DNA from 2 places in the Pseudomonas sp. SA195 genome. Region 1 is predicted to be linked to the other one. Evidence: predicted binding sites of a transcription regulator. Region 1 holds the regulator's gene; the other holds the start of a gene.
What was found. The regulator FliA, encoded in region 1, starts transcription of late flagellar genes. The targets are predictions, from matches to a motif close to CTAAAGTTTNNNNNNNNNNNGCCGNTAA.

Region 1 (5,822 bases):
GGTCTCGACCCCATGGTCGACCGCGTTGCGCACCAAGTGCACGAGCGGGTCGGCGAGCGCCTCGACGAGGTTCTTGTCGAGATCTGTCTCTTCGCCCACCAACTCCAGGTTGATTTCTTTCTTCAGGCTGCGCGCCAGGTCGCGGACCAGGCGAGGGAAGCGTCCGAATACCTTCTTGATCGGCTGCATGCGGGTCTTCATGACCGCGCTCTGCAGATCGGCAGTGACGACATCCAGATTGGAAACGGCCTTGGACATGGCCTCGTCGCCACTGTTGGAGCCGAGCCGCACCAGGCGGTTACGCACCAACACCAGCTCACCGACCATGTTCATGATCTCGTCGAGCCGCGCAGTGTCGACGCGAACGGTAGTTTCCGCTTCGCTGGCCGGCTTTTCAGGCGCAGCGGGAGCAGCAGGCTTGGCCGTAGCGGCAGCCGGGGCAGCCGGTTTGCTGGCCGCAGGCGCAGCGGGCTTGGCCGGTGCGGCCTTCTCCACCGCCTTGGCTGGCGCGGCCGCAGGCTTGGCCGGCGGTGTCGGTGCAGCAGCACTCGCCGCTTCCGGTTCGAACTTGCCCTTGCCGTGCAATTGGTCAAGCAGCGCTTCGAATTCGTCGTCGGTGATGTTGTCGCCCGCTGGCGCGGGTGCTTCGGCCGCGACCGGTGCAGACGGTGCCGGGCTTACTTCGCTGAACTGGCCTTTACCGTGCAGCTGATCGAGCAGCGCCTCGAATTCATCGTCGGTAATCTCGTCGCCGGCCGGCTGTGCGGCGGCCTGTTCAGGCACGACCACAGAATCGGCACCCGTAGCCGGGGCGAACTGGCCCTTGCCGTGAAGCTGGTCGAGCAGCGATTCGAACTCTTCGTCGGTAATCTCGTCAGCTGACGCCGCAGCCGGAGCCTCGGCCGCCTCGTCCAGCGCGCCAAGGAACTGTTCGAATTCAGTGTCGGCACTGGCTGGAACGGGCTCAGGCTCGGCCGAGCCGACCGGCGTGACCGGTTCGGCGACAGCCGGCTCGCTGGAGGCTGGTTCGGCCAGGCGCGACAGGGCTGCCAGCAGCTCGGGCGTGGCCGGGGTAACGGCCGTACGCTCACGGACCTGGCCGAACATTTCGTTGACGGCGTCCAGCGCTTGCAGGACAACGTCCATCAATTCCGAGTCGACGCGACGCTCACCCTTGCGCAGGATGTCGAAGACGTTTTCGGCGATGTGGCAACACTCGACCAGCTCATGCAGCTGGAGGAAACCCGCACCACCTTTTACCGTATGGAAACCGCGAAAAATCGCATTGAGCAATGCTGCGTCATCGGGGCTGCTCTCCAGCTCCACCAGCTGCTCTGACAATAGTTCGAGAATCTCGCCGGCCTCAACCAGGAAATCCTGGAGGATTTCTTCATCGGCGTCGAAGCTCATATTTCACTTCCCCTAAAAGCCCAGGCTCGAAAGCAGATCGTCGACATCGTCCTGCCCGGATACGACATCCTCACGTATATCGGCATGCATCTGCGGACCTTCACCATGGGAAGGGCCTTTTTCTTGTTTTTTTCGTTCCTGCTCGGCGCGCAGCTCTTCGCGGTCGTGCTTGATGCCTGCGACGCGGTCGACCTGACCGGCCATCAGCACCAGGTTGAGCAGGTTGCTTTCGAGTTCAGTGATCAGCCGCGTGACCCGCTTGATCACCTGGCCGGTCAGGTCTTGGAAGTCCTGGGCGAGCATGATTTCACTGAGGTTCTGCGACAGCTGGCTGCCATCGTTCATGGTCCGCTGCAGAAACTGATCTAGCCGTTTGACCAGGTCGCGGAACTGTTCGGCATTCATGTCGCGGCGCATGAAGCGCTGCCAATCAGCCGTCAAGCTCTGCGCCTCATAACTGACGTAGTTGACCAGCGGCGCGGATTCCTCGACGAGGTCCATGGTGCGGTTGGCGGCCTTCTCGGTCATCTCGACGACATAGGACAGACGGTCCGTGGCGTCAGTGATCGGTGACGGATCGCCCCCGGTCGCGCAGGTGTCCATCTCCAGCTTGACGATGGCGTTGTGCAGCTCGCGGGTAAGTTTGCCGACTTCTTGATAAAGTCCCTGGTTACGAGCCTGACTGAGCTCGTTAAACATCTGCGCCGCTTCGTCGAAGCGGCCCTGCTGGAGACTTTCGATAAGTTGGGGTGCGTGAGCCTTGAGCGTCGTTTCGAACTCCGCCAGGCTTTGGTCTGCTTGCGTCATAGTGCCCTCGCGGCGTTACTTCAGCCGTTGACGCGCTCGAAGATCTTCTCGATTTTCTCTTTGAGTACCTGCGCCGTGAACGGCTTGACCACGTACCCGTTAACACCGGCCTGCGCGGCCTCGATGATCTGGTCACGCTTGGCCTCGGCCGTCACCATGAGCACCGGCAGGTGCTTGAGACGGTCGTCCGCACGCACGGCGCGCAGCAGGTCGATGCCGGTCATGCCGGGCATGTTCCAGTCGGTGACGAGAAAGTCGAAGCTGCCGCTCTTGAGCATCGGCAGTGCGGTGGTGCCATCATCCGCCTCGGCGGTGTTGGTGAAGCCCAGATCACGCAAGAGGTTCTTGATGATCCGTCTCATCGTCGAAAAGTCGTCGACGATGAGGATTTTCATGTTCTTGTCCAAGTACACCTCCGTAAATCCCGAAATCCCGGAGCCTGCTCACGGTCTGTTGCGGGCTTCGTGAATGAAGCTCGTTAGAGCAACCTTGATTCGCGTTCCTGAGAACCGGCCCTATCGCGCGCGCCACTCGCCGAGACGAGCCCGCAGGCGCGCCGCGCACTGACTGTGCAACTGGCTGACCCGTGACTCGCTGACGCCCAGCACCTGGCCGATTTCCTTCAAATTCAACTCTTCGTCGTAGTACAGCGACAGCACCAGCTTTTCACGCTCGGGCAGACTGGCAATCGCATCAGCCAGGGCCTGCTGGAAGCGCTCGTCCTCAAGATCGCGAGACGGTTCCGGGTGGGCGCTGGCGGCGTCTTCACCGAACTCCCCGTGCTCGCCTTCCGTCAGCAGATCATCGAAGCTGAACAGGCGGCTGCCCAGGGTGTCGCCCAGAATGCCGTAGTACTCATCGAGACTCAATTTAAGTTCGGCCGCAACTTCTTGATCTTTAGCGTCGCGCCCCGTTCTTGCTTCGATGGCGCGAATGGCCTCGCTGACCATGCGCGAATTGCGGTGCACCGACCGTGGCGCCCAGTCGCCCTTGCGAACCTCGTCAAGCATCGCGCCACGAATGCGGATACCGGCATAAGTTTCGAAGCTTGCCCCCTTGCCGGAGTCGTACTTCTTGGAGGCTTCGAGCAGGCCGATCATGCCGGCCTGCATCAGATCATCGACCTGCACGCTGGCTGGCAGGCGCGCCAGCAAGTGGTAAGCGATGCGCTTGACCAACGGGGCGTACTGCTCGATGAGCTGGTACTGGGAGTCTTTAGCCACTTTGGTGTTGTACATAACCGATTCCCGCCGCTGTCAGTCGTGTGCGTTTGCGGTGGGCCTGACCAGGCGCTCCACAAAAAACTCAAGGTGGCCACGCGGGTTTGCCGGCAGCGGCCAGGTGTCGATTTTCTGCGCTATGGCCTTGAAGGCCAGCGAGCACTTGGCTCGCGGGTAGGCCTCGTAGACCGCGCGTTGCTTCTGAACGGCCTTGCGTACCGCCTCGTCGTAGGGAACCGCACCGACGTACTGCAGGGCGACATCAAGGAAACGTTCAGTCACCTTGGTCAGCTTAGCGAAAAGATTGCGTCCTTCCTGCGGCGCGTGCGCCATGTTCGCCAGCACCCGGAAGCGGCTGATGCCGTAGTCGCGGTTGAGCAACTTGATTAGCGCGTAAGCATCGGTAATCGAGGTGGGCTCATCGGTGACCACGAGCAGGACCTCCTGCGCCGCGCGAACGAAGCTCACCACGCCATCGCCAATACCGGCCGCGGTGTCGATGATCAGCACGTCGATGTCGTGGCCGATCTCGCTGAAGGCCTGGATCAGGCCGGAATGCTGCATCGGTGATAGCTGCACCATGCTTTGCGTACCCGACGCGGCAGGCACGATCCGTACGCCGCCAGGGCCCGGGATCATGACGTCGCGCAGATCGCATTCACCGGCGATCACATCCGCCAGGGTGCGCTTGGCGGTCAGGCCTAGCAGCACGTCAACGTTGGCCAGACCGAGGTCGGCGTCGAGCAGCACCACACGCCGACCGAGATCAGCCAACGCCAGGGAAAGGTTGACCGATACGTTGGTCTTGCCGACGCCACCCTTGCCGCCGGTCACAGCAATAACCTGTACGGGATGAATACCCATCATCAAACGCCTATATCTTGCTGGGGCCCGAAGGCCATCGATGCGTTCAACCTGAACGCGTCTACTGTTTCTCTCTCACGCAGCGCTCTGTTCATCCCGCCCTCCGTGAGGAACCGTTGTACAGGCCGGAAAACATGTCGGCCATCGTTTCCTCGCTGGGCGACTCTTCGGATTGCAGGCTCACCGCGCGGCTGACCAGTTGATGCGTGCGCGGCAACTGGAGGTCCTCGGGAATCCGCGGGCCGTCGGCAAGGTAGGCAATCGGCAGATGCTGACTGATGGTCAGCCCGAGCACGTCGCCCAGAGTACCTGCCTCATCAAGTTTAGTCAGGATGCACCCTGCCAGCCCGCAGGGCCGGTAGTGATGCCACGCCGCTTTCAGGACTTGGCTCTGGCTGGTCGCCGCGAGCACCAGATAGTTCTTCGAACGTACGCCACGGTCGGCCAGCGCCTGCAGCTGCAGGCGCATCATCGGATCGCCTGCCGGCAGGCCAGCGGTGTCGAGCAGAATCAATCGCTTGCGTGCAACCGGCTCCAGGCTCTTGCTCAGCGGCTGACTCGGGTCGATCTGGATCACCGGCACGTTGAGGATACGACCCAAGGTCTTGAGCTGCTCCTGCGCGCCGATACGGTAGTTGTCCATGCTCGCCAGGGCGATGCTCTGCGCGCCGTGCTTGAGAACATGGCGTGCAGCGAGCTTGGCCAGGGTCGTGGTCTTGCCGGCGCCGGCCGGGCCGACAAGAGCAATGACACCGCCCTCTTCCAGCGGCTCGTGCTTGGTCACTTTGATGGACTGAGCCAGGTGCGCCAGCAGCATGCGCCAGGCCTGACGCTGATCACTGATCGAGGCCACCTTTTCCAACAGCCCACGCGACAGATCAGCCGGCAGACCGAGGCGCTGCAAGCGACGCCAGAGGCCAGCCTGCAGCGGGCGACGGTTCTGCTCGTGGCCCCAGGCCAATGAGCCGAGTTGCACCTCGATCAGCTCGCGCAGGCCTTGCAATTCGGTCTGCATTGCCTCGACGGCACGCGAGTCGAATGCCGGAGCCGGCGCGGCTACCGGCGCTGCAGCAGGTTTGGCGGCTACGGCCGGCTTCTCGTCAAGCAACTGACGGTCCCGAGCGGGCTGCGAGCGAGGCGCGCTCAACTCGGCATGGGCATCGGCGATGCGGGTCTGGGTCTTGCGCAGCTCGGCCTCGAGCGCCGGATTCGGCTGCTTCGGCGCGACTGCTTCCATCGGATAATCGAGCACGGCTGTCAGCTCGACGCCGCCAGCGACACGGCGGTTGCCGGTGATCACGGCGTCGGCACCCAGCTCGTCACGAATCATCTTCATGGCGATACGCATGTCGGCTGCGAAGAAACGTTTGACCTGCATGGCCTGTACCCTCGGTTAATTCTGACCCACCGTCGAAACGATGGTGACCTGCTTGTTATCCGGTATTTCCTGATAGGCCAGGACATGAATGTTGGGGACTGCCAGCCGGGCGAATCGCGAGAGCATCGCGCGGACCGGGCCGG
Region 2 (5,822 bases), 620 kb from region 1:
GCCAGTCTGCTTGAGGGCATCAGCGTCTTCGACAGCTCGGTTGCGGGATTAGGTGGTTGCCCCTATGCCAAGGGGGCCAGCGGCAACGTCGCCAGCGAGGATGTTTTGTACATGCTGAACGGATTGGGCATCGCCACGGATGTCAGTCTAGACGCCGTCATCGAAGCCGGGCACAACATCAGCCGTTTGCTGGGAAGACGAAATGGCTCACGCGTCGCACAGTCCCGCAACGGCACGTCGGGCAGCCTCAATTGATAGCTATCTAGTCCGCGGTCTCCCCGAATCCCGGCACTAGTGCGAACAGCAAGCGCTTAAATGATAGAGGTGTTTCTGTGAAGCGCGTCAGCGGTCCGAGTTCCTGAGATAGAGATTGAAGTGCAGTGTAACGACGGGAACTATGCAAACGGAGATTACAGTGGCCTACGAAACCAAACGCACTGTCTTTCCATTATCTGCCAGGTCGACAGCCGAACGAGTTCGCGCGATAGCTTTGAATATGTTTGTTGACCAAGGATTTGAAAGGGTAAGCGTTCGTGATCTGGCCGCGGCGATCAACCTCCACGCCGGGTCCCTTTACAATCATATAGAAAGCAAACAATCGTTACTTTTTGATCTGATTGAGGAACATGAGGCAGGCCTGTTAGCGACCATAAGTAATTGCAGGGGATGCCGCCGCGCTCCCTCTGCAATGCTTTCCGATTACATTGACGCTTACGTCCGTTTCCAACTGAATAACCCCAAAACCGCCGCTTTGGCACGCCTGGAGTTACGCAGCCTAAGCAATGATCAGAGAAGTCTCATCGCAGATATCCGCTCCCACTACCAGCGGCAGCTGGTAGACATAATCTCTAGATTCAATAAACCTAACGACGCTAATAACCTTGTCGCCAGCATAGTCGTACCTTGCGTCACGGAAATGCTGAATGGTTTGGCAAGCGCTGTTCCAAATTCTCCTGAAGTTTATTCAGCTCGCCGCTCCATTGAGCGTATCCAAACCCTGCTCGCTGAAGCTCTAACACGCTATTCGCCGGAACAAGCGCCTCAAAATAGCCATACTGCACATCCGAAAGGAGCTAATACCTGGATGCGTCGGTAAGCTCCTGACCCTTCACTCATATAACCCTGACGACAAGTAATCAGCTCATTGGTCGAATAGGCCTGACCATACGTCGCGACTAGCTGCTATTTTACGAGCAGCTTTCACGATAGGCTGTTTTCGGCTGAAAGTGCGTCAAAACAATTTCGCGCAGGCACAGCCGCCAGAATTGGCTCAAATTTTATGTCGCTACGCAAAATCTCGGTCTGCTGAACAGCCAAGCGTTGGCAGATTTGACGTACGATCAGAAACGCTAGGGAGACGTTTGCATTTTACACAGCCTCGACCATTAGCAGATCCGCCAAGTGTCTGCTGAATTGGCCCACTTCGGCAGACACTTGAGCAGCCTTCGCGAGCCTAAATCACTGGGTTGTCTACTCGGACATATCTGGCTGAGCGGCAACATGGCGATACAGTGTCTGGAAATACAACCAACCAATGTAATCGCCAGCGTGCTCAAGGCTGTATTTAGCCGTCCAAGCGGTCATCGGTTGTGGTTGGTCTCCCCCATCCAAGAGACGTTTTTCAGCAGGCCTACGTACGCCGCAAATCACCGCGCAGAAACCTTCCACAACTGATCGACTCGCATCGTGAAGCTCTGGCTCATAAGTTCGCGACGCATACCCCAGGCGTGCATTGCTGGCACTACCGGGTCCCGCCCCCATTTGGCATTGATCGAATCCAGAACGGCCATCACGCGCTGCGAAGCGGCCGCCTGGCTGGGCGCGAACAGCAGCGCCACAATGGGCGTGCGAATCAGTTGGCGCGGAACAACCGCTCGAAACCGCAGTAGATGCTGTTGGAGTCAATCAGAGCGAAAACATGCTCAGCCACAGTTGCGCAAGGTTCGGTTACATCCGGAAGCGATTGACCGTCCCGTTCAGCTTCACCGCTAGGCGCGACAGTTCCTGCGTTGCGACGCTGGTCTGCTGGGCGCCGGCAGAAGTCTGAAGCGAGAGGTCGCGGATGCTGACCAGGTTGCGGTCGATCTCCCGCGCGACCTGCGCCTGCTCTTCTGAGGCGCTGGCAATCACTAAGTTGCGCTCGTTGATGCCGGCCACCGCATCGGCGATCTCGGCCAGTGCAACCCCAGCGGTGTAGGCTTTCTCAAGCGTACCCTGGGCGCGCGACGCCGTTTGCTGCAACGCATCAACGGTAAGGCCCGTCCCCTGCTTGATGCTGCCGATCATCGACTCGATTTCGCGCGTGGATTCGCCCGTTCGCTTGGCCAGGCCGCGGACTTCATCGGCGACCACGGCGAAGCCGCGACCGGCGTCCCCGGCGCGGGCTGCTTCGATAGCTGCATTGAGTGCGAGCAGGTTGGTCTGTTCGGCGACCGAGCGGATCACGTCCAGCACGCGGGTGATGTTGTGCGTTTGTTCAGCCAGATCGCCGGCACGCGCAGAGGCACCGACAACATCGTCGGCCAGCGCCTGGATCGCGGCGATCGCCTCGTCCAGCTGGCGACGTCCCTTTTGTGCCGATTCACTGGACGCTTGCGACGCCTCGGAGGTGGACACCGCGTTGCTCGCCACTTCTTCGACGGCGCAGGTCATCTGGTTGACGGCCGTCGCGGCCTGTTCGATCTGCTCGTTCTGCCGATGCAGCCCTTCGGTACTGTCGAGCATGACCGCGGTCATCTCTTCGGCAGAGGTGCTCAGCACATTCGCCGAATCATTGATCTGCCCGATGATGGCGCGCAGGTTAGCCTGCATGTCGCGCAGCGAAGCGAGCAATTGCGTGGCCTCGTCGTCGCCATCGACCGGCACCGTGTGGGTCAGGTCGCCATGCGCGATCTGGTTGGCAACGGCCACTGCCTGGCGCATCGGCCGAACGATGCTCGCTGTCAGCACCAGGGCCAGTGCGACCGTCGCGACCAGAGCCAGCATGATTACCGCTACGATGATGATCCGGGCTTTTTCATAAACGGCAGTCGCGGCCTGGACGGCGTGATGCGCCCCTTCCCCGTTGAACGCCCTGAGCTCCAGCAGCGCCTCGCCGAATTTCGGCCCCAGCGCGGCGAGCCGTGCGTTGACTTGCGCCATTCGCGCCTCGTCCGGCTGCCCGCCCATCAACTGCTGCCGTTCGTCCAAGGTCGAGGCGTATTGCTCGAATAATGCCTTGGCGGCCTCGAAAACGCGCCGCTCTTCGGCACCAGAGATGAGCGTCTCGTAGCGGGTCACGTGCTGGCGAATGTCCGCAATCGCGGCGGCAATCAGCCCATCGCTCTTGCGCTTTGTCTCGGCGTCCCTGAATGCCAGTTGGCGCAGCGACTCGGTGCGCACCTGTGCAAAGCTCAGCGCCATGTCGTCCGCGGCCACCTGGCTCGGCATCCAGTCGGAATCGATTTCGCTGCCGGCGGCACGAATCGCCGCCATCTGCATCAGACTGAACAGCCCGAGCAGGGTGAGCAGCATTGCGACGAGAGTAAAAAACAGCAGCGTGCGATGCGAGATCTTCAGTGTGCGCAGCATGATGGCCTCGAAAAAAGAACGCACGGCGATACCGAGCTTTCCTATTTTATCTGCCGCAGGCCTTTGAACTTGAGCCAGACGACCCGCAAAAAGAAAAACCGAGCATATCGATTAGCGGCTCTAGAAATACGCCGATAGAAGTAAAGCCATCCTCTCAGGCGTACTCTCAAGAGTCGGAAACGCTCTGATTCGCAAGACGTTCGCGGCTGGCAAGGGACTTGCCAAAAAACCAAACCACCATCGCGATAAGAGCCGGAAGCAGTATCCCGAGCGCCATGGGCAGGGTGCTATCGCTAATGGCGGCAGCCACCATGGCGGAGCAGACGAAGGCGACCCCAAACTGCATGGCGCCGACCAGTGCGGAGCCTACGCCGGACTGCCCTCGTGCAGCCTCCATGGCTATGGAGGTTCCGTTCGCACTCAGCAGCCCTACCATGGCGATCGAGAACCAGAGCGGGATGATCTGTACCCAGAATTCCCGAGACCCCGAAACCAGCAACAGCACGATACTAATCGCAACAAACAGCGGCAGCGCCACGCTGATTATCGTCTTGACCGCCAGCCTGACGAGCAGGCGATTGTTAACTAAGGATGCGACGACTAAACCAAGTGCGACGAAACCAAAGGCGATCCCGTATTCGATTTCACCGAGGCCAAACACCCCCTGGAATACGCTCGACGAGGCCGTGATGAAAGAGAACATTGCGGCCTGCACGAGAGCGCTGACGAGCGCCGGGACAAGGAATTGGCGGGAAGAAAGCAACGTCCAGTAATCGCCGAACACCCGATAGAGCGGGGTCTTCAGCCGCTTAGAAGCGGGCAAGGTTTCAGGAAGCAACGTAAAAGCCAGCACAAGTGCGAGCGCGCCGATTGCAAGCATCGTGACGAAGACTGCCTTCCAGCCAAGCTGTGTAACTAGCACACCGCCAACAAGCGGAGAAACAACAGGCCCGAGTGTCATCAGCATAATCAACAGGGTCATGGTTCGTGCTGCCGCGGTGCCTTGATAGAGATCGGACACGACTGCCCGACCGACAACCATGCCCCCACACGCACCAAGCGCCTGGACGAAACGAAGGCTGATGAACACTGTGGCTGAGTCAGTCAAAAGTAATAGCACCGTGGCGAGGCAGAACAGTCCTGCACCGGCCAAAAGCGGTCCTTTACGTCCGTATCGGTCGATCAGCGGGCCAAACACCAACTGACCGACGCAAAGCCCGAGGAAGAAAACCGACAGAGACATTTCCAATGCCCCGTCCGGAGCGTTCAGATAGGTCTGAATATCACCGAAGGCTGACAGATACATGTCTGTGGCCAATGGCGGGAAAATCGACAAAACCGACAACACCAAGACGATTCTCAGTGCGCTCGACCCTTGAGGCGAAGCTGATGTCTCGCTCATTCGTTCTATGCACCTTTTCGGATAAGTAACCAAGTTGCCTGCGAGCAGTTTACCTTTCTGGAAAGGTAGAATCCTCCGCGCTAGGATTGTTCCATGCCAGAGACCACGCGAAAGACTGTTACCTCACTGGAACGCGCGACCATCAACTGGCCCGACGCGTCTCTGCGACAAATGACTGCGACCGTCGCCGTGCAGCGCTTGGCCCGTCTACTCGAGCGGATCGCTGCCGAGGCGCTTGCTCCGCTCGACCTCACCCCCGCTTCGTTCGAAGTCCTTGCCGCCCTGCGGGTTCAGCCTGCGCCGCACCAGCTGACGCCGACGGATCTTTACGAGGCGATGCTGATCTCCTCCGGAGGACTTACCAAACTGGTGAAGACTCTTGAGCGGCGCGGGCTCGTCACGCGACCTTTCAGCGACGACGACCGACGATCGCGGCCGATCGCGCTCACCGCAGAAGGCCGGGCGCTGGCAGAGCACGCCATGTTGGCGGTACAGACAGCGGAGAAACCGCTGCATCTTGCAATGGAACATGCCTGGCCAGCCGCGGCGGGCGACATGGCACGCGGGTTGGCCGAACTTGCCGACGCCGCCGATGAGGCGGTGAAGCCGGCGAAAGGCAGGCAGCGTTTCGAAGCGCCAAAAAACGTGGCTCCAGACGGAACGTCAGGGCGCACTACCCCAATCTGACGCAGTTCAATCACGATGACCCTGGGTCATTCACATCGGAAAAAGGGCAACACTCATGAATCTAAGGAAACTCGTCATCATGGCCGCCTTGCCGTTCGCCACACTGGCGCCTGTGCTGGTCGGAGGCAGCGTTGCACAAGCTGCACCCGTCGCCATTCCCAAG

Region 2: the regulator FliA is predicted to act here: its motif matches at 3,617-3,644, upstream of M1D78_RS10545 (methyl-accepting chemotaxis protein).

The regions. Positions count from the first base shown of each region.
Region 1 covers NZ_CP096392.1:2,890,634-2,896,455, forward strand. The annotation lists gene M1D78_RS13325 (chemotaxis protein CheA) at 1-1,410, opposite strand, end outside; gene M1D78_RS13330 (protein phosphatase CheZ) at 1,423-2,217, opposite strand; gene M1D78_RS13335 (chemotaxis response regulator CheY) at 2,238-2,612, opposite strand; gene fliA (RNA polymerase sigma factor FliA) at 2,733-3,455, opposite strand; gene fleN (flagellar synthesis regulator FleN) at 3,474-4,304, opposite strand; gene flhF (flagellar biosynthesis protein FlhF) at 4,393-5,679, opposite strand; gene flhA (flagellar biosynthesis protein FlhA) at 5,695-5,822, opposite strand, start outside.
Region 2 covers NZ_CP096392.1:2,270,432-2,276,253, forward strand. The annotation lists gene M1D78_RS10530 (hydroxymethylglutaryl-CoA lyase) at 1-255, shown strand, start outside; gene M1D78_RS10535 (TetR/AcrR family transcriptional regulator) at 416-1,096, shown strand; partial or broken gene M1D78_RS10540 (DUF4113 domain-containing protein) at 1,647-1,829, opposite strand; gene M1D78_RS10545 (methyl-accepting chemotaxis protein) at 1,948-3,570, opposite strand; gene M1D78_RS10550 (multidrug effflux MFS transporter) at 3,737-4,972, opposite strand; gene M1D78_RS10555 (MarR family winged helix-turn-helix transcriptional regulator) at 5,162-5,659, shown strand; gene M1D78_RS10560 (alpha/beta hydrolase fold domain-containing protein) at 5,739-5,822, shown strand, end outside.